4 regions of the Rhodococcus baikonurensis genome follow, and region 2 is predicted to be linked to each of the others. Evidence: riboswitches for the same ligand, from Rfam matches in the RefSeq annotation. Region 2 holds a riboswitch; each other region holds the start of a gene.

The links. A riboswitch is a leader RNA that binds a small molecule or an ion and turns the genes downstream of it on or off. The one in region 2 is predicted to bind S-adenosylmethionine.
Region 1: it holds a riboswitch for S-adenosylmethionine, as region 2 does, so the genes downstream of both, ABWI03_RS08895 (putative leader peptide) here and ABWI03_RS26150 (aminotransferase class V-fold PLP-dependent enzyme) in region 2, are expected to answer to the same signal.
Region 3: it holds a riboswitch for S-adenosylmethionine, as region 2 does, so the genes downstream of both, ABWI03_RS04250 (FAD/NAD(P)-binding protein) here and ABWI03_RS26150 (aminotransferase class V-fold PLP-dependent enzyme) in region 2, are expected to answer to the same signal.
Region 4: it holds a riboswitch for S-adenosylmethionine, as region 2 does, so the genes downstream of both, ABWI03_RS23220 (LLM class flavin-dependent oxidoreductase) here and ABWI03_RS26150 (aminotransferase class V-fold PLP-dependent enzyme) in region 2, are expected to answer to the same signal.

The regions. Positions count from the first base shown of each region.
Region 1 is NZ_JBEUOQ010000003.1:267,944-275,346, forward strand. Features, by position in the region: gene ABWI03_RS08880 (ABC transporter substrate-binding protein) at 1-3, shown strand, start outside; gene ABWI03_RS08885 (FAD-dependent oxidoreductase) at 14-1,123, shown strand; gene ABWI03_RS08890 (GNAT family N-acetyltransferase) at 1,132-1,722, shown strand; SAM riboswitch class I at 1,740-1,834, shown strand; gene ABWI03_RS08895 (putative leader peptide) at 1,843-1,932, shown strand; gene ABWI03_RS08900 (ABC transporter substrate-binding protein) at 2,070-3,710, shown strand; gene ABWI03_RS08905 (ABC transporter permease) at 3,713-4,711, shown strand; gene ABWI03_RS08910 (ABC transporter permease) at 4,704-5,594, shown strand; gene ABWI03_RS08915 (dipeptide ABC transporter ATP-binding protein) at 5,591-7,213, shown strand; gene ABWI03_RS08920 (LLM class flavin-dependent oxidoreductase) at 7,200-7,403, shown strand, end outside.
Region 2 is NZ_JBEUOQ010000014.1:26,819-34,221, reverse strand. Features, by position in the region: gene ABWI03_RS26180 (hypothetical protein) at 1-4, shown strand, start outside; gene ABWI03_RS26175 (PH domain-containing protein) at 99-443, shown strand; gene ABWI03_RS26170 (saccharopine dehydrogenase family protein) at 444-1,655, opposite strand; gene ABWI03_RS26165 (alpha/beta hydrolase family protein) at 1,648-2,646, opposite strand; gene ABWI03_RS26160 (PaaX family transcriptional regulator C-terminal domain-containing protein) at 2,756-3,664, shown strand; gene ABWI03_RS26155 (LLM class oxidoreductase) at 3,643-4,257, opposite strand; gene ABWI03_RS26150 (aminotransferase class V-fold PLP-dependent enzyme) at 4,468-5,793, opposite strand; SAM riboswitch class IV at 5,847-5,961, opposite strand; gene ABWI03_RS26145 (PucR family transcriptional regulator) at 6,022-7,403, opposite strand, start outside.
Region 3 is NZ_JBEUOQ010000002.1:16,555-23,957, reverse strand. Features, by position in the region: gene ABWI03_RS04270 (MarR family winged helix-turn-helix transcriptional regulator) at 11-562, shown strand; gene ABWI03_RS04265 (homogentisate 1,2-dioxygenase) at 672-1,871, shown strand; gene ABWI03_RS04260 (hypothetical protein) at 1,868-2,737, shown strand; gene fahA (fumarylacetoacetase) at 2,734-3,924, shown strand; SAM riboswitch class I at 4,003-4,096, shown strand; gene ABWI03_RS04250 (FAD/NAD(P)-binding protein) at 4,101-5,993, shown strand; gene ABWI03_RS04245 (ATP-dependent Clp protease ATP-binding subunit) at 6,046-7,403, opposite strand, start outside.
Region 4 is NZ_JBEUOQ010000011.1:5,062-12,464, reverse strand. Features, by position in the region: gene ABWI03_RS23225 (NtaA/DmoA family FMN-dependent monooxygenase) at 1-395, opposite strand, end outside; gene ABWI03_RS23220 (LLM class flavin-dependent oxidoreductase) at 416-1,762, opposite strand; SAM riboswitch class IV at 1,745-1,858, opposite strand; gene ABWI03_RS23215 (phosphodiesterase) at 1,937-2,842, opposite strand; gene ABWI03_RS23210 (dicarboxylate/amino acid:cation symporter) at 3,182-4,555, shown strand; gene ABWI03_RS23205 (excalibur calcium-binding domain-containing protein) at 4,728-5,090, shown strand; gene ABWI03_RS23200 (alpha/beta hydrolase) at 5,142-6,260, opposite strand; gene ABWI03_RS23195 (DEAD/DEAH box helicase) at 6,372-7,403, shown strand, end outside.

The DNA of each region.
Region 1 (7,403 bases), on a different contig from region 2:
TGAGCTCTCGTCCATGAGTGAGATTCTCGATGTGATCGTCATCGGCGGAGGACTCGTCGGGTCCTCCGCCGCATGGCGGCTCGCGGCGCGCGGACGTAGCGTCGTTCAGTTGGAACAGTTCGGGCCGGGGCACAAGCACGGTGCGTCGCACGGTACGTCGCGCATCTACCGTCAGGCGTACGACAATCACCTGTACACAGGGTTGGCGGCCGACGCTCTGCCGTTGTGGCGGGAGTTGGAGGCCACCACGGACATCGGGTTCCTGGAACTGACCGGTGCCGTCGATCACGGTCTGCCGCAGGCAGTGCAGTCCAAGGCGCAGATACTTCTCGAGGCGGGTATCAAGGGCGAGATTCTCACTCCTGCCGAGGCGTCCGCCCGCTGGCCGGGGCTGCGATTCGACACCACCGTGCTCCATCACCCCGATGCGGGCCGGTTGCACGCGGACCGAGCCGTGACCGCGCTGAAAGCGGGAGCGGTGTTCGCCGGTGCCGAGGTCCGTCACGACGTTCGGGTGTTGGCGCTTGCACGTGCGTCGTACGGCGTGGACGTGGTGACGGACGGCGGAACACTCGCAGCTCGTCAGGTCGTGATCGCCGCTGGTGCGTGGACTGAGGACCTGATCGCAGACAGCGGTCTCGGTTCCGAGATCGTGCTGCCGACGCTACGCACGACACAGGAACAACCGGCGCACTTCGCACCGCTCGATCCCGGAGTCGAGTGGCCGAGTTTCGTTCACCACACCGGTGCGCAGTTGGAGACTGCGGGGATCTACGGACTCGGTTCCGAGGACGGCATCAAGATCGGTGAACACGCGACCGGGCCGGTGGTGACTCCGCAGACCCGCGACTACACCCCTGACTCAGCCGGAGAGCAACGATTGGTGGAGTACGCCGAGTCGTGGTTGCCCGGCGTCGATTCCACCCGGGTGGAATCGATCACGTGCCTGTACACGAGCACACCTGACAGTAACTTCGTCGTCGACCGAGTCGGCGCCGTCACGGTGGCAGCGGGATTCTCGGGGCATGGATTCAAATTCGGTCCGGCCTTGGGTGAACTCGTATCGGACCTTGTCGACGGAACCACTCTCGCTCCGGAAGTTTTTCGGCTGGGGGAGCGTTGACCAGATTCATGGAGGAAAGTGTTGTGGCACTGGAGCTCGGGACTCGGCAGCTCGCGGGTATCGGCGCGGTAGAGGTCTACTCGGTCTCGCAGGACGACCCCTTGGCAGCTCCACTGATCGCGGAGTTGGCCCTCGAATACAGTTCGCGTTACGGCGGGACTCGCGAAGCGATGCTCGAGGATCTCACGACGTATCCGGCAGAAGAATTTGCATACCCACAGGGAGCGCTGTTGGTGCTCACCCACGACGGCCGGCCGATCGCCGGCGGTGCGTTTCGTCAATTCGATTCCACCACTGCGGAACTGAAGAGAATCTGGACGTCGGTCGACTATCGGAAGCGTGGCCTAGGCAAGGCCGTCGTTCGTGAGTTGGAACGAGAGATCGAGCTTCGCGGATACGGCCGGGTGTTCCTCACGACGGGTCCTCGGCAACCGGAGGCCGTCGCGCTGTATCTGTCCAGTGGATACACACCGCTTTACGACGCTTCGCTCTCGCCCGAAGAAGTGGGCGTCCACCCGTTCGAGAAGCAGCTTCGGGTGCTCGAAAATGTGACTCGAGCAGCAATTCCTACCGACCGGGTTGACAACACCCGGGTTTGACCTCGTACACTTGCGAACGACCATCCAGAGCGACCGAGAGACCTGGCTCATTGAAGTCGCAGCAACCCCCCGAGTGATCGGGTGCGGGTGCTACCGCCAGGACCGATGGAGGAACACGAAATGAAGGCAGTCGAAGGCGGTTTCGATACCGCCTGGTCGCGTCGTCACGTAGACCTGTGCCGCACCGCGGGATCTTTCTGTACCAACTGACCTCGGTCAGTCATTCACACTCAGGCGAGTCGTCGACAAGTCTGTTTTCTTCTCTCTCACAAGTGATTCGTGCTCGATCGCCTTTTTCGTCTCAGGCGGCGGGTGCGCTCTTCGGCATGCCTCTTTAGGAGTTCTTGGTGTCTTCGCCCTCATTCGGTGCCCGTAAACGCGCGACCGTCATCGCCGGTATCGGTGCTGTCACGGTTCTCGGCACCGTCCTCGCCGGTTGCAGCAGCAACGGAAGTGACAGCGCGGCCGACGCGGGTCCCGCGCAGTCCGGCGGAACCCTTCGCTACGGACTGTCACAGGCGCCGACCTGCGCCGATCCGGCCCAGGCCGGCAGTAACCAGACCGTGTATGTCACTCGGACCGTGGTGGATTCGCTGACCGATCAAAATCCCGACACCGGAGAGATCACCCCGTGGCTCGCCAAGAGTTGGGAGATCAGCCCCGACGCCGCGAGCTTCACGTTCGTTCTTCGCGACGACGCCACCTTCAGCGACGGCACCCCGGTGACGGCGGATTCGGTGAAGAAGACCTTCGACTCGGTCAAGAATCTCGGACCGAACGCGTCGTTGGCGAAGAGTTACCTGTCCGCGTACACCGGTACCGACGTCGTAGATGCCCACACGGCGAAGATCAATTTCTCCGGACCCAATGTTCAGTTCCTGCAAGCAACTTCGACGCCGCAGCTCGGGATCCTCGCAGATTCCACCACCGCGCTGGCTTCCGAGCAGCGTTGCCCCGGTGCAGCGGTGATCGCGTCCGGCCCGTTCGTCTACACCGACTGGCAGCAGGACAAGAGCGTCAAGATCGCCAAGCGTGCGGGATACAACTGGGCGTCGGACGCGGTCGCGCATCAGGGCGAGGCCTACCTCGACGGCGTCGACTTCACGGTGGTCCCCGAATCCGGTGTGCGGGCAGGCAGCGTGGCCTCCGGCCAGCTCGATGCGGTCAGCGATGCGCTTCCACAGGATGCGCCGCAGATCGAGGGCGCCGGTGGACGAATCCTCACAAGGCCGAACCCGGGTGTGAGCTTCTTCTTCCAGCCCAACGTCAGTCGCGGCGTTCTCGCCGATCAGGCTGTTCGCCAGGCCATCATCCCCGCGATCAACCGCCAAGAACTCGTCGATACCGTTCTGGATCCGTCGTTCTTCCCGGCCACGAGCCCGTTGGCTCACACCACTCCGCTCTACAGCGACGAATCCAGTGTCGTGACGTACGACGCCGACAAGTCGGCGAAGCTCCTCGACGCGACCGGTTGGAAGACCGGCAGCGACGGTATCCGCGAGAAGGACGGGCAGAAGCTCACTTTCAGCGTCACCTTCAGTCCGGTGTTCTCGGGTAACCAGGCAATCCTCGAGCTCGTACAGCAGCAGCTCAAGAAGGTCGGCGTCGACTTGCAGCTCAACCTGGTCTCGAACGGTGAATGGACCGAGAAGGGGGTGTCGGGTGATTACGATTCGCTGTACTACAACAGCACTCGCGCGGATGCCGACATCCTGCGGGCATCGTTCAGCACCGAGGGTCGCAACCTGAACCGCCGCGGAGCAGATCCGGAGCTCGACAAGGTACTCACAGACCAGCTTGCAGCCACGGACAACGGCCAACGCGGTGAACTGGTATCCACCGCACAGGAATTGATCCTCGACCGTGGACTCTCCATTCCGACCATCGAGCTCTCGCAGGCTATCGGCGCCGGATCGAGTGTGCAGGACCTGAACTTCGAAGCCTCCTCACGACTGCAGTTCTACGACGCATGGTTGTCGGGTAAGTAATCATGACTCGATACGTACTCACCCGACTGGGCCAGGCCGCAGTGGTTCTGTGGGCCGCCTTCACCATCTCGTTCGTGATTCTGTTCCTCTTGCCGAGCGATCCGGTCAGCATGGCTGCCGACTCGTCCGGTCAGGGTGTTGCAGTGGATCAGGCTGCCCTCGATCAGCTTCGGGCACGGTACGGCTTGGACCAGTCGGTGTGGGTGCAGTACTGGACATCGCTGACAAACGCTCTTCGCGGTGATTTCGGTACGTCCATCTCCACCGGCCAGTCGGTGACGGACGCCATCTTCTCGGCGCTGCCCAGCACTCTGGTGCTGGCAACCACCGCTTTGGTTCTGGCCGTGTTGTTCGGAGTGGCGATTGCATTCTTCGCTACCTACACCCGCAAGCGGTGGCTCGCGAACCTGTTGTTCTCGCTGCCGCCGCTGGGTGTGGCGGTGCCTACTTTCTGGGTGGGCTTGATTCTCCTGCAGCTCTTCTCGTTCCGTCTACACATCTTCCCGGCATTCGGCGACAAAGGTTTCGCAACGGTGATTCTTCCGGCGATCACCTTGGCGATCCCGACCGGCGCGGTGATCGCGCAGGTGCTCACGACCAGCCTGCAGTCGACGCTACGTTCGCCGCACGTGGAGACTGCGTACGCCAAGGGCGCAAGCCGGTGGCGTGTGCAGACCCGTCACGCGTTGCGACTGGCGAGTATTCCGGCATTCACCATCGCCGGAGTGCTGGTCGGCACGCTGCTGGCCGGCTCGGTGGTCGTGGAAACGGTGTTCTCCCGCGCGGGCGTCGGGCGTCTGACTCAGACGTCGGTGATGGCGCAGGACATCCCGGTGGTGCAGGGAGTCGTCGTGTTCGCCTCTCTCGTGTTCGTGCTCGTCAACCTCGCGGTCGACCTCTTCTACCCCTTGATAGATCCACGGATCATCCAGACGAAGAAGAGTCACACCGAAAAGTCGAATATCGAAAGCTCGACCGATCTGGAGCCGGCCCATGTCTGACACATTGATCGAACCCCTACTCCTCGATTCGAGCGTCGAGGCGAAGGAGCCAATGGTTTCACGCCGAAGGTCCACTGCCATCGGTTGGATCCGCAAGCCTGGTCTGGTGATTCCGGTGCTGATCGTGTTGCTTGCCATCGGCTTTGCCGTCGCACCCGGATTCTTCGCCAGTGGCGATCCGCTGTCCGGTGTCCCTGCCGACAAACTGCAGGGCCCCAGCCTGGCTCACTGGTTCGGAACCGACAATCTCGGACGTGACCTCTACACGCGGTTCGTGCACGGTGCCGCGCTGTCCCTGACCGCGACCTTGGTCGCGGTGGGAATCGCATTGGTGGCGGGATCGATAATCGGATTGCTCGCGGGCTTTGTCGGTGGCGTCGTCGACGCCGTGCTGATGCGCATCGTCGACGTGCTGCTGTCCATTCCGGCACTGCTGCTCTCGTTGGCCCTTGTCACCGCACTCGGGTTCGGCACCATCAACGTCGCCATCGCGGTCGGTGTCAGCATGGTCGCGAACTTTGCACGAGTGATGCGTGCCGAAGTGATGCGGGTGCGCGGCGCTCAGTACGTCGAGGCCGCGTTCAGCTCGGGTGTGCAGTGGCTCGGTGTCCTGCGTCGGCATGTGCTGCCCAACTCCTACGCGCCCGTGGTCGCGCTGTCCGCAGTCGAGTTCGGGCAGGCTGTGCTTGCCGTGTCGGCACTGAGCTTCTTGGGATTCGGCGCCGTTCCACCTACCCCCGAATGGGGATCGCTGGTATCCGAGGGACGCAATTTCCTCGCCAATGCCTGGTGGATGACAACACTTCCCGGTCTCGCGATTGTCGCCGTGGTCATCTCGGCACACCGAATCGGCCACGAGATCGAAAGGAACAACCGACGATGAGCACGACCGAGGATCAGTTGCTTTCCGTCACCGACCTACAGATCTCCTACGGCAACGAGCCCGCGGTATCCGGCGTGAGCTTCACCGTCGGCCGTGGTGAAGTCGTTGCGGTGGTCGGGGAATCGGGTTCGGGTAAGTCGACCACGGCCCACGCGATATTGGGTCTGCTCGCCGGCAGCGGTCACGTCATCGGCGGGACCGTCGAGTTCGAAGGCGAACGAATCGACTCGTACTCCGACCGTGCGTGGCAGCGAATCCGCGGCGCGCGTGTCGGTTTGGTGCCGCAGGATCCGACGACTTCGCTCAACCCGGTGACGCGGATCGGCGACCAGGTTGCCGAAGTCCTGCGGATCCACGGCCTCGCCGACCGTCGCAAAGCGCGGTTGGACGCCGTCGAGGTGCTCGAGCGCGCGGGTATCGACCGACCGGAGATCCGAGCACGCCAGTACCCACACGAGCTGTCCGGCGGTATGCGGCAACGAGTTCTGATCGGCATCGCGCTTGTCGCGAACCCGGCCCTCATCATCGCCGACGAGCCGACCAGTGCTCTCGACGTCACGGTTCAACGACGCATTCTCGACCATCTCGACGAGCGGATTGCCGAATCCGGTGCCGCCGTGCTCCTGATCACGCACGACCTGGGCGTGGCCGCAGATCGTGCGGACCGGATCCTGGTCATGCAGGGCGGCAGAATCGTCGAATCCGGCCGTACCGCAGATATTCTGGACAACCCGCGACACGAGTACACGAAGAAACTTCTCAACTCGGCTCCGAGCCTGTCCTCGGGACCGGTCGATCGCCCGGTCCGCCAGGACACGAGCCCGCTGTTGACGTTGACCGGAATCACCAAGCGGTTCAACGTCGGACGCGGGAGTTCGATCACCGCGGTGAACGAAGTGTCGCTGACTGTTCCGCGGGGACAGACCGTCTCGCTGGTGGGGGAGTCGGGCTCGGGCAAGTCGACCACGGCGCGCATCGCCGTGCGATTGGAACAGCCGGATGCCGGCACCATCTCCTTCGACGGCCACGACATCACGAAGGTCAAGGGCAGCGACTTGCGCGAGCTACGTCGAAAGATCCAGCTCGTGTACCAGAACCCTTATGCATCGCTCGACCCGAAATTGTCCGTCCAGGACATCGTGGCGGAGCCGCTGCGGGCCTTCAAGGTTGGTGGAGGCAGCCAGCAGCAGACTCGTGCAGCAGAGTTGCTCGATCAGGTTGCACTTCCCGATCAGTTCCTCAGTCGCAAGCCTGCCGAACTCTCGGGCGGTCAGCGTCAACGGGTGGCGATCGCCCGCGCGCTCGCGCTGAAGCCGGACCTGCTCGTTCTCGACGAACCGGTATCCGCTCTCGACGTCTCGGTGCAAGCGCAGATTCTGGCTCTACTCGACGAGTTGCAGCGAGAACTGGGCCTGACCTATCTCTTCATCTCCCACGATCTGGCGGTAGTTCGCCAGATCAGCGACGTCGTCGGCGTCATGCAGGCCGGGAGATTGCTCGAAATCGGCACTACCACCGAGATTTTCGACAATCCCCGAAACGAGTACACCCGCACACTTCTCGACGCGATCCCCGGGCGGGATCATTCGACACGAAAGGCCGAACATGTCCGAGCGTAGTTCCGGAGCATTCCTGGTCGGCCTCGAATTCGAGGGCACCGGCGCTCATCCGTATTCCTGGCGGCGCGAGGACTCACGCGCCGAAGATCTGTTCACGCCGTCGTACTGGGTGGACCTGGTGACCGCCGCGGATCGGGGTGGCGTAGACCTGGCATTCCTCCCGGATTCTTTCGGACTGCAATCCGAGGGC
Region 2 (7,403 bases):
CTGACACACGCCGCAAGCGTCCCGACTCAGTAGAGACTGTATGGTTGGTTTTCGGGAAACCTCCAAGTACATCGAACAGCAGGAACCGGGTTATCACTGTGAGTGCAGGGACATCGACCATCTACGAGGACAGGACGGTCCGGATCGGCGATCAGGGCGTCACGATCCGCCACTACTACTTTCCGTTTGTCAGCAAGTTCGTTCCGTACTCGCAGATCGAAACCGTCGACCTCGGCGTCATGTCATGGCTGAGTGGACGCCTACGAATTTGGGGAACAACAGATTTCAGCTCGTGGTACAGCCTGGATCTTTCACGCCCGTGGAAGGAAACCGCGGTGGTACTCACCCTCGCCGGTCGCGGAGCGCCTTCGTTCAGCCCCAAAGATCCGGATCGTGTCGAGACCGAAATCCGAAGTCGCATCGGATCACACGCCGCGAACTGACTAGCTGAACTCGGATTCGACGGTGACGATCTCACTCCAGTCGGTTCGATCGAACAACCGCGCCAGTGCAGTGAACAGAACTTCCGGGTCGATGGCGCTCTCAGCTGAGTGCACACCGACCCGATCAGAGATCGTTCCGTCGGCCAGCCGCGACACCACCTGAGCAAGGCCGAGCGCCAAGGGGATTCCGGTTGCACCGGCCATGTCCGACAGCAACTCCGATACCGGTGAATCATCAGCGATCCGTGCCACGACGCGCGTCTTTCGTCCATCGAGCACCCCTGTGGCCGAGGCGAAGAACGACGGCAAGGATCCGTGGTCGGCGCGCGTGAGCATGCGAGGCGCAGCACGGATCATCCGGCTGAGCGAGGGCTTGCCCAATTCTTCAGCGGCCGAGTCGAGATCGATTCTGCCCTTGTCGATATCCGAACGTAGAACGTCGAGAAACGCAACGGTTTCCGGTGTGATCACCATCAGATTTGCCGAATGACCTGAGGGGCGGAAGGTTCGATGAAACATCACCGGCTCCGGATGCCCGACCACGTAAGCGTTTCCGCGGCGTCCGCCGGGCAGTTCCAGTGCAATGGAACGCAACGGTGCTTCTTTGACGATTCGTCCCGCACGAACGACCGGCACCTTGCCGCTGATCTGCTGCATCCAGTGAACGGCGGCTGCACTCAATGTGTCTACCGACTCGTCCTCGCCTTCGACATCAACCGGCCAGGCTGTGTACAGGTCGTCGACCACGTCCAATCGCGAGACTGCCATCGCGGCCAGGAGATTACTCATCCCGGGACTTGCGCCCATGCCCACTACCGCACAGATTCCGGCTTCCCTGGCAGCGCAATTCAATTCCAGCATGTCGACGGCCGGTTCCCAGTCGTCGCAGATGTCGAGATAGTGAGTCCCGGTCTCGATCGCTGCCTGGAGAATGCCGACACCGAAACGGAAGAACGGGCCTACGGTATTGATGATCACGTCTGCGTCGTCCAACAATTCACGTAGCGTGCGACCGTCCGTGACGTCGATGCTGCGCGCCTCGACTTGCGCTGATGCCTGAGCCAGGTCAATTGAAAGACGATTCGCAGCATCGATATCACGATCCGCGACTACTACGCTGCCGATTCCCGGCAATGTTGCAGCCAGTCGAACTGCTGCCGAGCCCATCGCACCGGCGCCGCCCAGAGCGACAACCGTAATTCCGTCAGCCACGAATTCCCTCCAAGAATGCAGTCTGATCCGCTAGATAACCAGGAGCGAAGATCGAACGGGGAGCAAGAACGGCTACCAGAGCCGACATCACTTCCGAGTCTTCGAGGTTCTTGTCCACAATCGAATGGGTTGCGTCGGGATACTTCTCGACCACCAATTGCCCTGGAGCGTCGAGCACTTCGCGATACACCCTTTCGGTGTCTGCCACGTCGACGTTGACGTCTTGTCCGCCGATGATCAAGAGCACCGGAACCCTCACGGTTTCGAGATCGGCTCGCGCATCCGATCGGTAGTTCTTTCGGATGAAGTTCCATCGGTCTTCGGTGAGACCGTCGGCCTCGCCGGAGGCCACGAGATCGCCGAACGTTGCATCACGGGCCAACTGATCCAAGTTCTTCGCACGATCGACCCGCGCTTTCTCGAATTCGTCGGCCGACGCATTTCTCTCGGAAAGTTCGGCAAGAGTATTGAATTCGCCTTGTTGGAGCCAGTTGATTGCCGGACCCACGGCAATGACGAACGCTACGTCCGGATCGAGGTTCACCACCTTGGGCATCACCCACCCTGCCTGGCTCGCACCCCACAGACCGATACGAGACGGATCGACGTCCGAACGGCCCCGTGCCCACTCGATTGCCGCTTCCGTTTCCGCCGCCCGATCGTCCATGCTCTGATCGAGCCAATTGCCCGGTGCCCCATTCACCCCCGGCTTGTCCCAGGAGAGTGACGCGTACCCGGCCTTGGCGAACGCCTCCCAGACCGGCCTGTAAAAGGTCTCGTGTGTTGCATCGACCGGCCCGTCTCCGTGGACGAAAACCACGAGCCCGAAGGGACCGTCACCGTGTTCGGGCAGTGCAAGGACTCCCTGGAGCGGCACCGATCCCCCGGAGATCGTCACTTTTTCCTCACGGATGTCATAGGTGTTCTGGTACAGCGTCCAGCCCACCAGACCCACGATCAGAACAACGACCACTGCCAGGGAAGTAACCATCCACCTGCGTAAACGATGGCCACTCTTCCTCTCACTCACCGATCCCACTGCCATCTTCCCGCCTAACGTACGAATTTGAAACGATCGTATTGCATTCGATAGTACAGTTATGGGCGAAGATGTCGAGAGGCAAGGAAAGGACACGGCAATGACGGACAGGGACGTCGATGTGCCCACGAGGATCTTGATCGAGGGTCTACTGCGCACGGACGGAACTGTCGACGGGCGCACCCTCTATGCCACCGCCGACGCCCTCGACAAAACAGATCAACAGGTTCGGCTGTGCATCAAGCGGTTGGTCACCGAGGGGAAGTTCACTCAGGAAGGTCGCGGGCGGCAGGCCACGCTACGAGCAACGCCGAAAGCCGTGCGCGAGATGGAACCCGACGTCGAATTCGTTCGACTGGCCTATCAACAAGATCGCAACACTGCGACACCGTGGGACGGGTATTGGCATCTGGTCGGATTCGCAATTCCGGAGTCGTCACGGAAAGCGCGAGATGCGCTGCGCACCAGGGTCGTATACCTCGGCGGCGCGCTCGTCCAGGGCGGTCTGTACGTCTCGCCGCACGCCTGGGAACCGTACGTTCTCGATGCGGCCGCCGAACTCGACGTCGAACAGCACCTGTCTTCTCTCACCACTCGGGATCTGAAAGTGGGCAGGCTCGAAGACCCCGTGAAAATTGCCGCACAGTTGTGGCCGCTGGACGAGATCGCAGCCGGATACGAACGGCTGCTCGACGTAGCGACTGTGCGCCTGGAGAAACTGCAGAACACTCCGGGCACCGATGCTGTCACGATGACCATCGAACTCGCGGCGGAATTCACGCGAGCCATGGAGCCGGACCCTCTGCTGCCGCCGGAACTGCTGCCCACCAACTGGATCGGCACGCGGGCGCGCTTCGTCACGGCACAGTGCTGGGCGCTTCTGGCACAGGTGGACGGTGCAGACGAATTACCGTCGCTGTTCCACCTGTACGCAGATGCGATCGGTGATCAGGACGCGAGCGTGCGCTGACGGGGCGGCAGTCCGAAACGACCGAGCACTTCGTCGACTGCGGTGGACGGTGTGACAAGTCCGCGATCCTGGAGCCACGGAATGGTGCTGTCCACCAGATGTTCGAGTGTGCGGGGCAAGGCGAGGGGGAGCAGCGTAACGCCGTCGGCGACCTCGGCAGCTCGGATATCGGCGATCAAACTGCCGAGCCCGGAGGGTGTTCCGACGTAGTGAAGCGAAACCGGGACCCGCGGAGCAGTCAACGCACTGTCCAACTGTGCAAGCTCTTTTCGGGCGGAGCGAGCTTCCGGTGCGATCAGAATCTCGAGATCGACCAACACTGCGACGCTGTCGGGATCGCGGCCTTCTTCGGCGACAACAGCACGGATCCGTGCGCGTTCGAGCTGCGCCTCACGCAGATCCGCAGCGCGAATCCGAACCACATTGGTAGGGAATGAAGCCAAATCGAGAGCCCTGTCGCTCTCGGTGAGGTCAACCCAGTAGTCGCCGCCGATGATCGGCAGGTTTCCTGGTGCGCCCTCAGCGGCCGGATGGTGACCGGATCCGGTCAACTCGACCGCCACGTGCAGAGAATGCGAAGCGAGTGAAGACATGTGCGACCTCCGAAAATCAGAAAAGTGTGGGATGAGCGAGACGAATCGTCAGCTCGAACACATTCCTGACGAGGTACGGCACAGATCGACATGACGACGGCACCACTGACCGAGAGTGATGCTCACTCTCGAAGGGGTGGCGGGAAAATCCGCTGGTGCCATGGCTGCCATGCTAGTTGTCCATTCGAGTTTTCGGGGACCGAGCTCAGCTCAGACGCACTCGGCTGCGCCGGCGTTGTCGTCGGCAGCTCCGAGGAAGGGGCGGGTCTCGGGCACGGGGTTCCACGCTCCGGCCGTCTTCGCGTACTTCCAATCACGCTGATTCGAAACCAGGATGTTCACGGCGTCGACCAAGCGCGTCACGTCGTCCGAACTGCTACCGAGCCCGAGGCTGGCGCGGACGGCGCCGCCGGAGAGACCGAGGCGCGCGAGAACCGGGTGTGCGCAGAAGCGACCGTCGCGAACTCCGATGCCGTGTTCTGCGGACAGGAATGCGGCGATCTCGCCGGCTTCGAATCCGTCGACGGTGAAGGTGACGATTCCGACGGCGTCCGGTGCGTCGTTCCACAGTCGCACCAACGAGACTCCCTCGATGGCGGATAATCCGTAGGTGAGCTGTGCGGTGAGTGCCTTCTCATGCTCGGCGATGACGTCGAAGTCCAGGGCGTGCAGGGTTTCGCATGCGGTCGCGATTGCTGCCGCACCGAGCACGTTGGGGGAACCGGCCTCATGACGTGCAGGCGCGCAAGCCCATTCGGTGGACTCGACGGTCACCTCACGCACGGCGCCTCCGCCGGCGAGGTACGGCTGAGCTTCGTCGAGCCAGTCACGGCGTCCGACCAGTACGCCGGCGCCGAACGGCGCGTAGAGCTTGTGGCCCGAGAACGCCGCGTAGTCGACGCCGCATTCCTGCAGGTCGATGCGACGGTGGGGAGCCAACTGAGCAGCGTCGACGAGAATACGTGCGCCGCAACGGTGCGCGATGTCGGCCAAGCGTGCAATCGGCAGGATCTCGCCGGTCACGTTGGAGGCGCCGGTGATTGCGAGCAGCGCAGCAGGCTTGGTGCACAGTTCACCGATCAGCCGCTCGATCGTCTCTTCGATGGTGTCTGCAGCGGTGACGATACGAGCGTCGTTCCACGGCAACAGGTTTGCGTGATGCTCGACGTCGAGGACAACGGTGCTGCCGGGGACGCACTGGGCCAGCAAGTTCAGCGAATCAGTGGTGTTCCGCGTGAAGACGACGACCTGATCGTCGGCACAGTTCACGAAACGGGCAACGGATTCACGAGCGTTCTCGTAGGTGAGCGTGGAGATCCGGGACGCGTAGCCGGCACCGCGGTGAACACTGGCGTACGTCGGCAACAACTCGGCGATACGGTCGGTGACCTGGGCCAATGCCGGCGCGCTCGCGGCGTAGTCGAAGTTGGCGTAGGAGCATTCGCCGCCCTGAACCAGCGGAACCTGCAGGTCGGCACCCGAAACCTTGGCGATCGGAGCGGTGCAGCAGGTGTCGGCACTCAATACAGCAGTCATCGAAGACAATCCTCACGTTCAAGGACTCGTTCGTCGGGAGATGGCCCCGGAAGAGTCCGCGCTTGCCGCATTCGTTTTCGAACGCAGCCGGGTCGTCACCCGGAGCACCCCACCGCGGAGGAGGGTTGCCGACCAGCAAGCCGGGGCTGAACACTGGTACTCGTGACCTGGCAACGAGGATGGCAGGAACCTCCCGTGCTTGTCAAGACGAAGCTGGGAAGACCGTCGTCACGGCGCGATCGTCCGACAGGCGAGGTGGAGCGCAAGCCTGGTTTCCGGATCGGCCAGATCCACCGAGAGAAGTCGCTGAATTCGATCGATACGACTCGATACGGTGTTGCGGTGCAAGCCCATTCGAGTGGCGGTATGAGCCAGAGACGATTCTTCGTCGAGGTACGTCGAGAGCGTCTCCAGCAACTCCCCACTCGCATCTCGTAGCGGCGCGAGCAGTGCCGCGGCCGCGGGCTGAAACGTGTCGGTTCGCGTCCACGCCAGTAGCAACTGCGCCAACCCCAGCCGGTCCACGTGCAGGAATCGGCCCGTTTGCGACCGGGAACCGGCGAGCCGAGAGGCATCCCCCGCCTCCGACAGAGACGCTCCGATTCCGGCTGGCCCATCGTGCGCGCGTCCCACTCCCACCCATGTCTCCATGGTGGGCCCCAATCGGGCTTGACCTGCACGAATACTCTCGGCAATCCTGGTGATCGCCTCCGGACGCGGCTCACCTGGCAGAGTCGTCCACGCCGCCCAGCCGTCAGCCTGTTCGACGACAGTGGCGTCGATCCCCTCGGCGGCGAGGGCGTCTGCAACTTCACTGCGCCTGGCGACCAGGTCGACCTCACCCACCGCCAGGACTTTGATGCCGATGTGCCATCCGTCCAGCACCCAACCCGCGTCGAGTGCGCGCCGGAGCAGTCCGGGTGTGGCGTCTGCGGACGTGTCGATCAGTTCACCGAGCAACGCGCTGCGCCGGCGCGCTTCACGCTCGTCGACCATGCGTGCAACGGCCAGGCGGTGCCCGACAGCCAACGAGGCAACGTCGAGAACCACTGAGAGAGAGGCCTCTTCGACGCTCTGTCGCACCGGAAGCAGTACAGCCAGCCAGGGCTCTCTGGCCGCGCCGGACATCACCGGGCACGCGATCAGGACCCCACCGGAGTCCAACTCGACGGTGGTCGGTGCCCCACGACCCGACAAAGTACCCGCGCCTGCTCGATCAGCCTCTGACAAGAGCTCAGCGCCCGTCAGCGGACGTCCGGACGAGTCCAGGAGAATGAACGAACGCTGAAAGGTGTTCAGTAACACCGACAGAAGATTCTCGACGCTTCCGCCGGCTCGTTGGCCCGCGTGTGTCGCCCGCAGTACTGCGTCAGCCATCACCGCACGCGAATTCGAGAGAAGATCACGAAGATCCACGCTGAACTGCCAAGGGTCGGAGACCCCGAGCACCACCAGCCCGAGCCGATCCGCGAGCAACGAGAGACTCACATCCCCGGCCGCAGTGCTGTGAACAGCGACTACCTGGCACCCGGTCGCTGCCGTGCGTCGAAGGAGCGCATCGAATCTCCACTCCCCCACATCGATTCGATCGAGAATCACCAGAACCGATC
Region 3 (7,403 bases), on a different contig from region 2:
GGGTTAGGCCATGAATGAGCGAACAACCGATGACCAACCAACCGTCGGCGAGCTCAACTTCTGGTCGTTCATCGAACTGGCCAACAAACGACTGGCCACCGAACACGGCTTTCGCGACCAGCTGGCCACCGAGGTGCTCTTGACGCTCAATCGGGCCTCGAACGTGGTCACCTACGATCTCGAGTCGTCGATCCACCGCCCTCGCGGCTGGTCATGGTCGTCGTTCCGACTGTTGTTCGTCACCTGGCTGGCCGGTCCGATCGAGCCGAAGGCTGCCGCCGAACTCACCGGGATGAGCCGGGCCGCCGTCTCCAATCTGTCCAAGTCGCTACTGGCAGATGGGCTGATCGATCGCCGTCCCACCGAGAACGACGGACGCTCAGTCCAGCTGTACCTGACCGACAAAGGCCGAGAAGCCATGGTCGAAGCGTTTCGCGAGCAGAACGAACGCGAACACGCCTGGGTCAGCGTCCTGAGCGAGGCCGAACAGCGCATCCTTGTCATGCTCCTGGACAAACTGATCACCAACCGCAGCCAGTTCGACGTACGCGGACGTAACTGACATAGACCCGAACCCCCTTGGAGGGTTGCGCCCATCACATCATTTTAGTTAATGTATTTACTATCTGGTGGAGGTGAGCCAGGCAGAACAGCACAGAAGGAGCCCCGTCATGGCGTTCTATCGACAACTCGGCAACATCCCACCGAAGCGTCACACCCAACACCGTGACGAGTCCGGCAACCTCTACTACGAAGAGCTGATGGGCGAGGAAGGTTTCTCCTCGGATTCTTCGTTGCTCTACCACCGCGAGATCCCGTCGGCCATCGTCGACGCAACAGTCTGGGAACTGCGCGATCAGAGCACAACCCCCAACCATCCCCTCAAACCGCGCCATTTGAAACTCCACACACTGTTTCCCGAAAGCACCTGGAACGAGACCGACGTGGTAACGGGCCGTCGTCTCGTCCTCGGCAATGCCGACGTGCGCCTGTCCTACGTCGTTGCGGCAGCGCCATCTCCCCTGTACCGCAACGCAATCGGCGACGAGATGGTCTACATCGAATCTGGCGAGGCGACCGTCGAGACTGTCTTCGGCACACTCGAGGCCCGTGAAGGTGATTACGTCCTGATCCCGATGTCCACAACGCATCGATGGATCCCCAAGGGTGACAAACCACTTCGTGCCTACACCATCGAAGCGAACAGTCACATCGTCCCGCCCAAGCGCTATCTTTCCCGCTTCGGCCAGCTACTCGAGAACGCACCGTTCTGTGAACGAGACCTGCACGGACCGACCGCGCCCATGATCGCCGAAGGCACCGACGTCGAGGTTCTGGTCAAGCACCGTACGTCGGCGGGCATCGTCGGCACCCGAATGGTTTATCCCACGCACCCTTTCGATGTCGTCGGTTGGGACGGATGCCTGTACCCGTACACCTTCAACATCTCGGACTACGAGCCGATCACGGGCCGTGTTCACCAGCCGCCGCCGGCGCACCAGGCCTTCGAGGGGAACAACTTCGTGATCTGCAACTTCGTGCCTCGCAAGGTCGACTACCACCCCCTGTCGATCCCGGTGCCGTACTACCACTCCAACGTCGACTCCGACGAGATCATGTTCTACTGCGGCGGTGATTACGAGGCCCGTAAGGGTTCCGGCATCGGGCAGGGTTCGATTTCGATTCATCCCGGTGGCCACGCCCACGGCCCACAACCCGGAGCGTACGAGCGAAGCATCGGCGCCGAGTTCTTCGACGAGTTGGCCGTGATGGTCGATACGTTCCGGCCGCTCGAATTGGGTGAGGGAGCCTTGGCGTGCGAAGACGGAGCCTACGCCTGGAGTTGGGCGGGACGGGGGCCGCAGCAATGACAATCGTCTCTCCCCTCCTGAGCGGCCTGTGCGACGACGCAGCACTCTTCCCGCCCGGCAATGCCCCTCTGGCCGAAGCAGTTCCGGCCCACGCCGCCTACCTGAAGGCAGATTACGACGCACTGGTGGGGCCCTTCGTCTTCCCCGCGCCTCGACTGAGCGAACTGGCTGCGTACGTCTCAGCGGACAGCCCAGCGACGCTGAGCCTGACCGTGCCGGCCGGTCCAGCCGATACCGCGGCCGCGCTGTCGAACGCGCTCGCCATCCCCGGCGTTCGCGTCGCCGCCGTCGAAGTGGGAATTCCTGACGGACTGGAGGCCGATGCCGCCTTCGCGGAGCTCGCCCGTGTCCATGCCGCTCATCCCGACATCGCTATTTTTGTCGAGGTGCCCCGAGGCGGCCGGCGCGCCGACTATCTCACGGCTCTCGAAACCGCAGGGTACTCCGCGAAGTTTCGCACCGGAGGCATTGTCGCCGAGGCGTACCCGAACGAGGACGAACTCGCCGATGCGCTGATTTCCGTCGTCCGAGCGAATATCCCGTTCAAGGCGACTGCGGGACTGCACCACGGTGTGCGCAACACCGATCCCGAGACGGGCTTCGAACAGCACGGCTTCCTCAACATCATGGTGGCCGTCGACGCTGCGAGGCGGGGCGCCGATCGTTCTGAAGTTGTTGCTGCACTGGCGCAGCGCGATGGCGAGTCGATCGCACGGGCACTGGCCGACCTGACCGAAGACGAGGCAGGCGAGGTGCGTCGCCGATTCCTCTCGTTCGGTACCTGCAGCATCTCGGACCCTCTGACCGAGCTGGAAGGCCTCGGATTGATCGTCCGCTCCGACAAAACCGAAGGAACTCTCGTATGACCGTCACGACCATCGACATTCCCGCCGACTCACTGTTCGGTCTCGACAATCTGCCGTACGGGGTCTTCTCCCCCGCAGGCGGGTCACCACGCGTCGGCGTGCGGGTCGCCGACTCGGTCGTCGATCTCGCAGCGACACTGGGTGATTCCGTCTTCGCCGAACCGACCCTGAATGCATTCATGGCTCAGGGCCGAGATCAGTGGGTTTCGGTGCGGAACCGGATCACGGAGCTCGTGACCGGCGAAATAGACTCGGATGCCGTGTTTTCCGTCGACTCGGTGACCCTGCACTTGCCGATCGCGGTGGCCGACTACGTCGACTTCTACGCCTCGGAGAATCACGCAACCAACCTCGGACGGTTGTTCCGCCCGGACGCCGCCCCCTTGATGCCGAATTGGAAGCACCTTCCCGTCGGATACCACGGGCGGTCGAGCACCATCGTCGTCTCCGGCACCGGTATCGTTCGCCCCTGCGGACAGCGGAAGGCACCCGATCAGGAAAGCCCGGACTTCGGACCGTCTCGTCGCCTCGACATCGAAGCCGAGATGGGATTCATCGTCGGAACTCCCTCGAAGATGGGCGATTCCATCACCCCGGACGAATTTGCCGAGCACGTCTTCGGCGCCGTCGTCGTGAACGACTGGTCTGCCCGAGACATCCAGGCGTGGGAGTACGTGCCCCTCGGTCCGAATCTGGGGAAGAGTTTCGCGACGTCCATCTCTCCGTGGGTTGTTCCGTTGCTTGCGCTCGAAGCAGCCCGAATCGACACTCCGGTGCAGGATCCCGAACCGCTTTCCTACCTGCGCGGTGAAGAGAAGTGGGGCCTGGACATAGATCTGGCCGTGGAGTGGAACGGTCACGTCGTTTCGCGACCTCCGTACGCCCAGATGTACTGGTCGCCCGCGCAGATGCTCGCGCACACCACCATCAACGGCGCAGCGGCGAGCACGGGCGATCTCTTTGCGTCCGGAACCATTTCCGGGCCGGACAAGGATCAGCGCGGCGCCTTCATCGAACTGACCTGGGGCGGAAAAGAACCCGTTGCAGTTGGCTCCGAGACTCGCACGTTCCTCGAGGACGGCGACACCATCTCCATCTCGGCCACCGCTCCCGGGGTCGGCGGTTCACGCATCGGCTTCGGCGATGTTCACGCGCGGATCCTGCCTGCAACGCAAACTGGAAGATAACGATTGACAACTGTTTGATTCACGCTGATCTGATGTCCGGAATTCCTTGCCTCACGATTCTCCAAAGATAAGCTGGACTAACCATCCAGAGCGATCGAGAGTCCTGGCTCCCTGACGTCGCAGCAACCCCCTCTACTGAGGTGCGGGTGCTTTCCGCCAGGTCCGATGGAGGACTCGTGCCAGGCGATCGACCCCGTACCTCGGTGGGGACACCTGCTGTCATCGTGATCGTGGGCGGTGGTCCCCGTGGTACCGGTGTACTCGAACGGATCCTCGCTCACGAATCGGTGAACACTGACCCCGCACCGATCGACATTCACGTCGTCGACCCATATCCGGCAGGCGCCGGCCGCATTTGGCGAGGCAGCCAGGCGCCGCTCCTGTGGATGAATTCGACAACCGCTGACGTCACGATGTTCACCGACGACACCACCGCGGTCACCGGTCCGGTAGTACCCGGCCCGACGCTCGCGGAATGGGTCGCCGAGAACGCGGCTGAGCTTGCCGAATTGCCCGAGATCGCGGCAGAAGTTCCGACTGTCACGCCGTCGTCGTTCGCATCGAGGTCATTGCAGAGCCGATACCTGAACTGGGTGTTCGAGACTGCAGTCGACTCTGCGCCGGCGCACGTCGACGTTCAGGTTCATCGACGATCCGTGGTCGACATCGTGAACGTCGGCAAGATGCAGAAGGTTCATCTGGACGACGGAGTTGTCATCGACGCGACGGCCGTCCTCCTCGCACAGGGGCACCCCGATGCGTTGGCTGCTCCGCGTGAAACCGCGCTGAGCAGCTTTGCGTCCGACCACGGGTTGACCTACGTAGGACCTGGATACACCGCCGACATCGACGCCGATGTCATTCCCGAACGCGAACCGGTTCTGATCGCCGGACTCGGGCTGGCTTTCATCGACTGGATGGTTCTCCTCGCCGAGAGCCGTGGCGGCAGCTTCGAACGCGGCGAAGACGGCGTCCTGACTTACGCTCCCTCGGGTCGAGAACCCCTGTTGTATGCCGGATCTCGTCGCGGCGTGCCGTATCACTCCAAGATTTCGTACTCGATCGCTGACGCGCGGCCACCGCTACCACGGTTCTTCACTGCTGATCTTGTGCCCGGCGACGGACCGTTGGATTTCCGAAACGACATCTGGCCCTTGGCGTCGAAAGAACTGGCAGGCGCCCACTATCACGAACTGTTCGCGTCGCACCCGGATCGAACGGTGGGCACTTGGGAGGAGTTCGACGCCGAATTCGCCTCGCTGGCTTGGGGATCGCCTCGATTGCAGGAACTGGTCGAGAACGCAGTTCCGAAACCGGAAGACCGTATAGATCTCGAGCGACTGAACCGCCCGCTCGGCGGTGAGCGCTACGACGGACTCGCCGACGTCCAACTCAGGATCACCGACTACATCTCGGCAGACGTCGCACGCCGGTCGGACCCGTATTTCAGCGCCGACGCAGCTGTCTTCTCAGCGTTGCTGTCGACGTACATGACCGTCGGAGAATTGTTGCGGCGCGGCAGAATCCCGGCCGAATCCGTCGCCAAGGACGTCGAGGGTTGGCTGCATTCGTTCTTCAGCTTCATTGCCAGTGGTCCGCCACCCGAGCGTCTGGAACAGTTGACCGCCCTCAACGAGGCCGGCATCGTGCAATTCCTGGGGCCGGATTCAGTGTTCTCCACCGAGATCGATCCGGCAACGGGAGTCGGGATCTTTGTCGCCCGCAGTGCGTCGCACACCGATATCGTGGCCGCGAACACCCTCGTCGAGGCACGATTGCCGGTCGCTTCCATCAGTGCGAGCGGCGACGCGCTCCTGCGGACACTTCACGGCCGGGGCGAGGCAGTCGAACTACGTGCCACCGCCGACAGTTCTGCGAAGCTCGCGGTCGACGGCACATCGCGAATTCTGCATCAGGACAACAGTGCGCATCCCCGCCGCTTCGCCGCCGGGCCGTGGGTTGCCGGGCACAACTGGTCGGCGGCATTCCCTCGCCCGCGCACCAATGCGGGGTTTTTCCGGCACAACGACGCCTTGGCTGCGGAGATTTTGGGCGCTGCGCGCCTGTGAGCGGTTAAGGAGTCCAGGGACTCCCTAACCGCTCACAGGGGCTGCGCCCCTCTTAGCTGAACACCAACTCACCCTCGTCAACCGCGACGGTGATGCTGCCGCCCTCTTCGAGGAGATCGTCGAGCAGCATGTCGGCGATCTTGTCGTCGACCACACGCTGGATCGAACGACGCAACGGGCGAGCCCCGAACTCGGGTTGATGCCCGTGCTCGGCGATCCAGTCCACGGCGTCAGCAGTGAACTCGATGTCGATGCCCTTGGACTGCAACCGCTTCCGACTGTCGTCGAGCAGCAGATCAGTGATCCGGTGCAGTTGCTCGGTGTCGAGCTTGCGGAAGATCACGATCTCGTCGATGCGGTTGAGGAACTCCGGCCGCATCGATTCGCGCAACCTGGCCATCACGCGGTCGCGCAGCGGCTTCTCCGCCGACTCTGCATCACCTGTGGTGAAGCCGAGTCCACCGGACTTGCTCGAGATTATGTCGGAGCCGAGGTTGCTGGTCATGATCACGACGGTGTTCTTGAAGTCCACCGTGCGCCCCTGGCCGTCGGTCAGACGCCCGTCGTCGAGCACCTGGAGCAAGGTGTTGAACACGTCCGGGTGTGCCTTTTCGATCTCGTCGAGAAGGATCACCGAGTACGGGTTACGACGCACCTGCTCCGTGAGCTGTCCCGCCTCGCCGTAGCCGACGTATCCGGGAGGGGCACCGACCAATCGGCTGACCGTGTGGCGTTCCCCGAACTCACTCATGTCGAAACGCAACATCTTGTTCTCGTCACCGAAGAGTGTGGCAGCCAGAGCTTTTGCGAGCTCCGTCTTGCCGACACCGGTAGGCCCGAGGAACAGGAAGCTGCCGACGGGACGATCCGGATCACTCATTCCGGTCCGACTACGACGCACGGCGCGCGCGATGGCACGGACGGCGTCGTCCTGTCCGATGACACGACCGTGCAGTTCCTCTTCCAGACGGCGCAGACGATCTTTCTCTGCCTGAGTCATCTGGCTGGCCGGAATACCCGTTGCACGAGCGACAACGTCGGCGATCTGTTCAGCGGTCACGTCCGGAGTTTCCTCGGAAGGAACAGAGGATCCTGCCTTCTCGAGACGCTTTGCGACGCCGTTGATCTCGTCACGCAAGGTCGACGCCTTCTCGTACAACTCGTCGGCGACGGCTTTTTCCTTGTCGCTCTCGAGCTGCTCGAGACGCTGCTGCAGGGCAGCGGTGTCTACCGTGGCCGTCTTCAGACGGAGCCTGGCACCGGCCTGGTCGATCAGGTCGATTGCCTTGTCCGGCAGGAACCTGTCGCCGATGTAACGTGCCGACAGCTCCACCGCAGCGGTGATCGCCTCGTCGGTGTAGTGGACCTTGTGGTGATCCTCGTAGCGACTGCGCAATCCACTCAAGATGG
Region 4 (7,403 bases), on a different contig from region 2:
AACGAGGTGACGACGTTCCAGGCGGCGCGGCCACCGGACAACTGGTCGAGCGTCGCGAATTGGCGGGCCAGTTCGTACGGCTCGTTGAACGTGGCGTTGATGGTGCCGGCCAAGCCGAGGTGTTCGGTTACTGCCGCCAACGATGCAAGGACTGTGAAGGTGTCCGGCCTACCGATGATGTCCTGATCGAATATCTGTCCCGCACGTTCACGAAGGGCGAGACCTTCGGCGAGGAAGAAGAAGTCGAACTTCCCACGCTCGGCGGTTCGAGCAGTGTGTTCGAAGGAATCGAACTCGATCTGGCTGCCCGCCTGCGGATCCCACCATGCAGTGTGATGGTTGACGCCGCCGAGGTAGGCGCCGAGGATGACCTGCTTACGCTTCTGAGAACTCATGAAAATGTATTCCTCGTCTGTCAGGCGGCCGGAGTACCGGCGGCGTAGCGGTTGGGAACGTCGATGGGTAGACCAAGTAGTCCGCGAAGATTCGTCTGCGGATACTCGGTACGGAATGCGCTGCGCCGCTGCAATTCAGGCACCAGCTCACCTGCGATCGCGTCGAGGTCGTCCACGAGGACGCCCGGCCGCAACCGGAAGCCGCCGATTCCCAACTGCTGCCACCGGAGCAGGAGATCCGCCAACTCAGCAGCGGATCCGGTGAAGGTCAGTGCGTCCGAACGGTATTCGGCGCCGGCCTGCGCGTCGAGGCGAGCGAGTCGTTCCTTCCCTGTTTCTTCGGTCGTATCGAAGAAGACGACGATGTCGGTGAAGACCCGAAGCGCTTCGCCGGTGCGCTGCACGTGTTCTTCGGCGGCTCGCACTTCACCCAGGATTGCCGTGACCTGCTCGTCGTCGAACGGCGTCACGAACACCAGGTCGGCCGTCCGCGCCGCCAGCTCGTATGCGACCCGCTGATGAGCCAATGCGGTGACGACGGGATGGCCCTGCGGCGGGCGCGGTGTAACCGACGGTCCACGAACCGAGAGGTACTTTCCTTCGAAGTCGATGTAGTGCAGCTTGTCCCGGTCGAGGAATCGACGCTGTTCGACATCGCGGATCTCGGCGTCGTCCTCCCAACTGTCCCAGAGTCTCCGGACGACGTCAGCTGCCTCCGCAGCTTCGTCGAACAGGTCGCGCACGAAGTCCGGGAGGACGCCGGAAACGATCGACTGACGGTCGGCATCGGTGAGGGCCGGGATGTCGCGACGCCCGAACTGTGCTGCCTCGGGTTCCGACACCGACACCTTCACCTGCCACCCGGCGCGACCACGCGAGGTGTAATCCAGCGTGGCAACGGCTTTGGACACGTGGAACGGCTCGGTGTGAATGGTGGTGATGGTCGGGATCAAGCCGATGTTGCTCGTGATCGGTGCCAGGCGGGCGGCCACGAGATGCGCATCGAGCCGAGCACGTACCCGATCAACCGCGTCGTCGACGGGTTCGAGTGGGTTGGCCGGCACCGAGAGACTGTCCTCGATGGTGACGAAATCGAGCAGACCGCGCTCGGCGGTCGTCACCACGTCGGTCCAATACGACGCGCTGAACAGTTCACTCGGGCGCGAGTGTGGCTCTCGCCAGGCTGCAGGGTGCCAACCGGCACCGTCCAGCGCTACGGCGAGATGCAACGGAGCAAGATGAGAGGAGGGGGTGGAGGTCATCGGCGCATACTCCTGTTCGAGAACTACTCGGGAGCGCACAGTGCCGACCGCAGAAACCGTCAGCACCTGGCTGACGGTTCTCGTGGCGACTGCCGCTTGCGACACGCACCGCGCGTGTCGCCAGGTGTGATTCCGGGGCACCCCATCGGCATGAAGGGTTGCCGTCCAGCTAGCCGGTCCTTGTTGCTGGAGCTCTGCACCTACCTCGACGGTAGTGAGTACGCGACCGCCCGGCAATCGCCCAGAACTGCGCGGGGGTGCCGGAAACCGCCTGCCACCTCAGACGATCGAGCGGCCTGCCTTTTCGCTCTCGCGGATTCGAATACCGGCAGCGCCGAGCCTGCGGGCACCCTCGGCCGCGTCGACGGGCTCACCGACCGTCACGTGCGCACCGAGTGGAACGACCGAATGAACGATTGTCTCGTCGTACACGTGCACCAGGTTGCACCCCTGAGCCCCGTCACGACCACGCTGCCCACCGACTTCCACGTTCAAGTCCTGGGTGTAACACGTCGACGACGCCACGGATACCGGAATGCCGGCAAACGTCGCCGTCGTCGAATAGTGCAGGTGCCCGGCAAGAATCGCTCGGACGTCGCTGCCACGCAATACGTCTGACAACCGGGACTGATCGCGCAACTCCACCAGAACGGCGAGATCCTGAATGCACGGAACCGGCGGATGATGCAGCGCCAGAATTGTTCCGTCGGGCGCCGACACCGCCAATTCTGCTCGTAGCCAATCCAATTGACGATCCGTGATCTCACCGTAGTGATGACCGGGAACCGACGAATCCAGGGTGATCACCCGCAGTCCGTCAAGGTCGTAGACGTTGTCGACGGGATGATCGGTGGCGTCCTCGCCCAACAGCAACGATCTGAACGTAGGGCGGTCGTCGTGATTGCCCATCGCCCAGACGACCTGCGCATCGATCTCGGCCGCCACAGGTTCCACGATGGCTTTCAATTCCGCGTATGCGTCGGGGTGCCCCTGGTCGGTCAGGTCGCCGGTGAATATCAGTGCGTCCGGGCGTGCGCCCGAGGCCACGATCCCGCTGAGCACTTCGCGCAATCTCGTCGACGCATCCACGGCGTCGTACAACTCCCCCTGAGCCACCAGATGCGTGTCACTGAGGTGCACCAGGAAATGCTTCGGACGCGGGTACTCGGCATTCCGAACGCTCATCGGTCTCTCGCTTCCGCTTGCCGACGCGTAGGCGCCGGTGCGGCACCTACTGATCGTCGAGACTAGTCAACCGACCAACAGTGACTGATCGGGGCACGCCCGACGAACACGAAGCGAACTCCCGCGACCACCCTCGGGATCGAGTAGTTGAAGCTGCGAGTAGTGTGTGGACAGTGTTGTTCCTGACCAGTCGGCGTTACGTCGACCTTCGCCTGCAGGCGAGCGCAATGTGTCCGCGCTCGCTCTGACCTGACGCGTACCAGGAAACATTTCTTCGAATCTGCCCGGCCTCTGGTGCCGCGCTGCGTTTCGCTCCCATGATTTTCGAAAGGCATAGTCATGCCCAGCTCCACCTCCACCGGCGTGCCGGAAAAGTCCACGTCCCGTTTTCCGTCCTGGGCGACGGCATTCGGACCGCAGATCGTCGCGGGTCTCGTACTCGGTGTCATCATCGGTCTCGTCGCCCGGGCAATGCCTGACGCAGCCGACGGCAACGTCAACTGGTTGGTCGGCACCGTACAGACCATCGGTTCTAGTTACGTCAAGCTGCTCACCGTTGCGGTGATCCCGCTGGTGTTCACCGCCATCGTCAGCTCGATCGCCAACCTCCGCCAGGTCGCCAATGCAGCTCGCCTGGCCGTGCAGACCTTGCTCTGGTTCGCCATCACCGCTTTCATCGCCGTGATCATCGGCATCATCGTCGGCCTGATCACCGATCCCGGTTCGCGGACCGACGTCGCCGCCGACGCTGCGAAGGAACCCAAGAGTTCGGGTTCGTGGTGGGCGTTCATCACCGGACTGGTTCCGAACAACTTCCTGGGGCTGGGCGCAAAGACTTCCGTCGCAGAGGGAGTAGCAACCACATCCCTGAGCTTCAACGTCCTGCAGCTGCTCGTCATCGCCGGCGCAATCGGTATCGCGGCGCTGAAGATCGGCCCCAAGGCTGCTCCGTTCCTCGAGTTCAACGCGTCACTGCTCGCGATCGTCCAGAAGGTCCTGTGGTGGATCATTCGCCTTGCCCCGATCGGTACGGCCGCACTGATCGCCAACGCTGTCGCCACCTACGGCTGGGATGCAATCGGCTCGCTGGGCGTATTCACCGCCGCCATCTACATCGGTCTGGCCATCGTCTTCTTCGTGGTCTACCCCATCCTGATTGCCGCGCACGGCCTCTCGGTCCGAAGCTTCTTCTCCGGTGTCTGGCCTGCAACTCAACTCGGCTTCGTCTCGCGCTCGTCGATCGGCACTCTGCCGCTGACCGAACGCGTCACCGAACGCAACCTCGGTGTTCCGCGTGAGTACGCCTCGTTCGCCGTTCCGCTCGGTGCCACCACCAAGATGGACGGTTGCGCTGCAATCTATCCCGCGATCGCGGCAATCTTCGTCGCCGGCTTCTACGACGTCCCGCTGACTTTCACCGACTACCTGCTGATCGTCGTCGTCTCGGTCATCGGCTCGGCAGCAACGGCCGGAACCACCGGTGCGACAGTCATGCTCACACTCACGCTCTCCACCCTGGGTCTTCCCCTTGCCGGCGTCGGACTGCTCCTCGCAGTCGAACCGATCGTCGACATGGGCCGTACCGCAGTCAACGTCACCGGCCAGGCTCTGGTTCCGGTCATCGTCGCAATGCGTGAGGGCATCCTCGACAAGGAGCGCTTCGACGCTCCCCGCAACGGTGATCCCTTCGCCGAGGAACTTGTCGACGCGTAACCCTCGCTGACAACAGCAGCGTCCCCGCACCTGAGCAATACGGTGCGGGGACGTTGCTTTTCACCCCGGATTTCACCCTTGCCGAAATAAACCATTTGGTCGTTATGACCAGTATGCTCAGCCGGCACAGCCCTCAGAAGTGGAAGGGCTGCCCAGTTGAACACGAGGTCACATGAAGCTCCGCCGTCTGGCATTCAGCGTCGCCGGTTGCGCCGCAATCACTCTGGTTGCCGCACCCGCCGCACAGGCATCCACGGTTTTCGATTTCCTACCGATCGAGATCGCACGCATGATTCCGACTGGCTCTGCGGACGCAGTCCAGCCGTTCCTTCCCCCTGTCTTCGCACCGCAGGCGCCGCCGGCGCCGCCTGCACCGCAAGCGCCCCAGAATCAGCCGGCGCCGCAGAACACTCCGGCGCGGTACTACCAGAACTGCACAGCCGTTCGTAACGCCGGCGCCGCTCCGTTGTACCGGGGCCAGAACGGATACGCCCCGCATCTCGACCGGGACAACGACGGCATCGCCTGCGAGTGATCCAACGCTCGGGTTGTGGGCACCCACAACCCGAGCACTGTTGCCGAACCGTCAGACGCCCAACGCCCGGGACAAGGTCGGCCACGCCTTGGGTAGTCGTTCACGCCAATATGCCCACGCATGTGTGCCGTTCGGCTCGTAATCCACCTGCGCCGGAATCTTCAGTTCCTGCAACCGCGCGTCGAACATCTTGGTACAGGCGTGCGCAGCAACCTCGATGCCGCCGCCGATCACCAGACGCTCGAGTAGTTCCGGAGTCTGCAGAGTCTCGTCGGATCCGGGACGACCATTCGCCGTCGACACGTAGATTTCCTTGCCACGCAGCTTCTCTGCGTTGATCAACGAATCGTGTGCCTCCCACTCGGGGCCTCCTGGCACACCCCAGATGTTGGCCGGATCTCCGCTTCGCGAAGAAATCGTGGCCTGGACGGCAGTTCGGCCGAGCGGATCCATCGTGGAGTAGCAGCCACTGAAAACCGCGACGCCACGATACATGTCCGGAAAGCGTTGGGCGAGCATCATTGCACCCATTGCACCCATGGAATTGCCGGCAATCGCGTTGATGCCGTTGGTCTTCAACCGTGCGTCAATCAGCGGTGGCAACTCTTCGGTGATGAAGGTTTCCCACTTGTGCAGTCCCAGCCGCGGATCCGGATTCTCCCAGTCCGAGTACAGGCTCGCGATTCCACCGTTGAGCATCACGACGTTGACGTTCTTGTCGGCGAAGAACGCCGGAGCGCCGCCGATCGTCATCCATCCGCTGCTCTTCTCACCGGCGTCGACACCCTCGAGCATGTACAGCGCCGGGCGCGGAACCGAATTGTCAGCGGGTAGCAAAATCTCGACGCCGACCTCGCGTCGAAGTGCAGGCGACGCCACCGTCAGCCTGACCGCCTGCGGTGCGGTCACCTTCTCACCGACGATGGCCGGGACGACGATGTCGTCGCGCAGGTCCGGTTTGGGGCCCGGATCCTCCTGAAGTGGTCCCGGGATCGTCGACCCCGAACTCACGCTGCCCTCGACGCTGCCCAGACTTCCCGAGCTTCCCGCGCTCCCGGAACTCGGCGCTGCCGTCGACAGTCCGCCCAACTGCAAAGAAAGTGCACAAACGGCCACACACACCGCACCTGTGCGCGCAGATCGGATCCACGCACGCCGCTCAGTCCTCATGAAACTCCCAAACCGTCAAAGATGTTTTCCGTGAACATACCGTGCAGTTCGGACTTTCTTGGACAAATGACCACGAAGAGATCTGTCGGTCACCGCTACTAGGCTGGCCCCGTGCAACCGGATTCAGTCAGGGCCCTCGACCTCGACCGAATTCGCGCTGTCGTGGGCACAACCACCTACGAACGCGGTCTTGCCTACCTGCGGCAGAATGCAGTCGAATCCATCGGATGGAACGACACCGCTGATACCTTGACCGGCGCTGTGTCGGGAACTGCACGAGAGCCGTACACCTGCACGATTTCGGTAACCCGCAGCGCGACTGGTACCGCAACTTTCGCACGCGGCCTCTGCACGTGTCCCGTGCGGATGAACTGTAAACACGTGGCTGCGTTGGTACTCGCAGCAGTGGCCGAGGCGAACACGACGCCACAACAACACGGGTGGGACGGCGCGCTCGAGCAGTTGCTCCGACCCGACCCCGACCTCGGTGCCACTCGCGGACTCGGCATTCAATTCAGCACCCGAACCAAGGGCACATCGACACGGCTCCTCGTCAAACCAGTGCAACCAGGAGCGAGAGGGTGGATCTCCGGCGGACTCGCCTGGAACAAACTCGGAAGCACCTTTCAGTTCCCTGCGGATCACCTCCGGGTTCTACGCGACATACATCTCCTGCACAGCGCCGGCAATTACTACCGCAATCAGAATGCCGCGGAAATCGATCTTGCCGGGTTCACGAGCCCGCAACTCTGGTCGCTGCTTCGTGAGGCGATCAGCCTGGGTGTTTCACTCGTTCACTCGAAGGCCTGCCTCGGCAACGTCTCCCTACTCGACGATGCCAACATCTGCCTCGACGTCCACGGAGCAGAAGACGACAACCTCCGTCTCACGCCCCGAATTCAGGCCGGTGGGCACATCGTCACTCATTCCGACTGGGGACTCGTCGGCACGCCGGCACATGGCGTCTTCACGCTCGACGACGCCAACGCGATCACGCTCGCACCACTACACACGCCGGTAACCCACCAACTGAGGCAGTTGATCGACTCCGGAAAGTCAGTCGACATACCCGCCGAGCATCGGGATGCGTTCACGTCACGGTTCGTGTTCAAACTCGGAAACCTCGCTCCCGTCACATCTTCC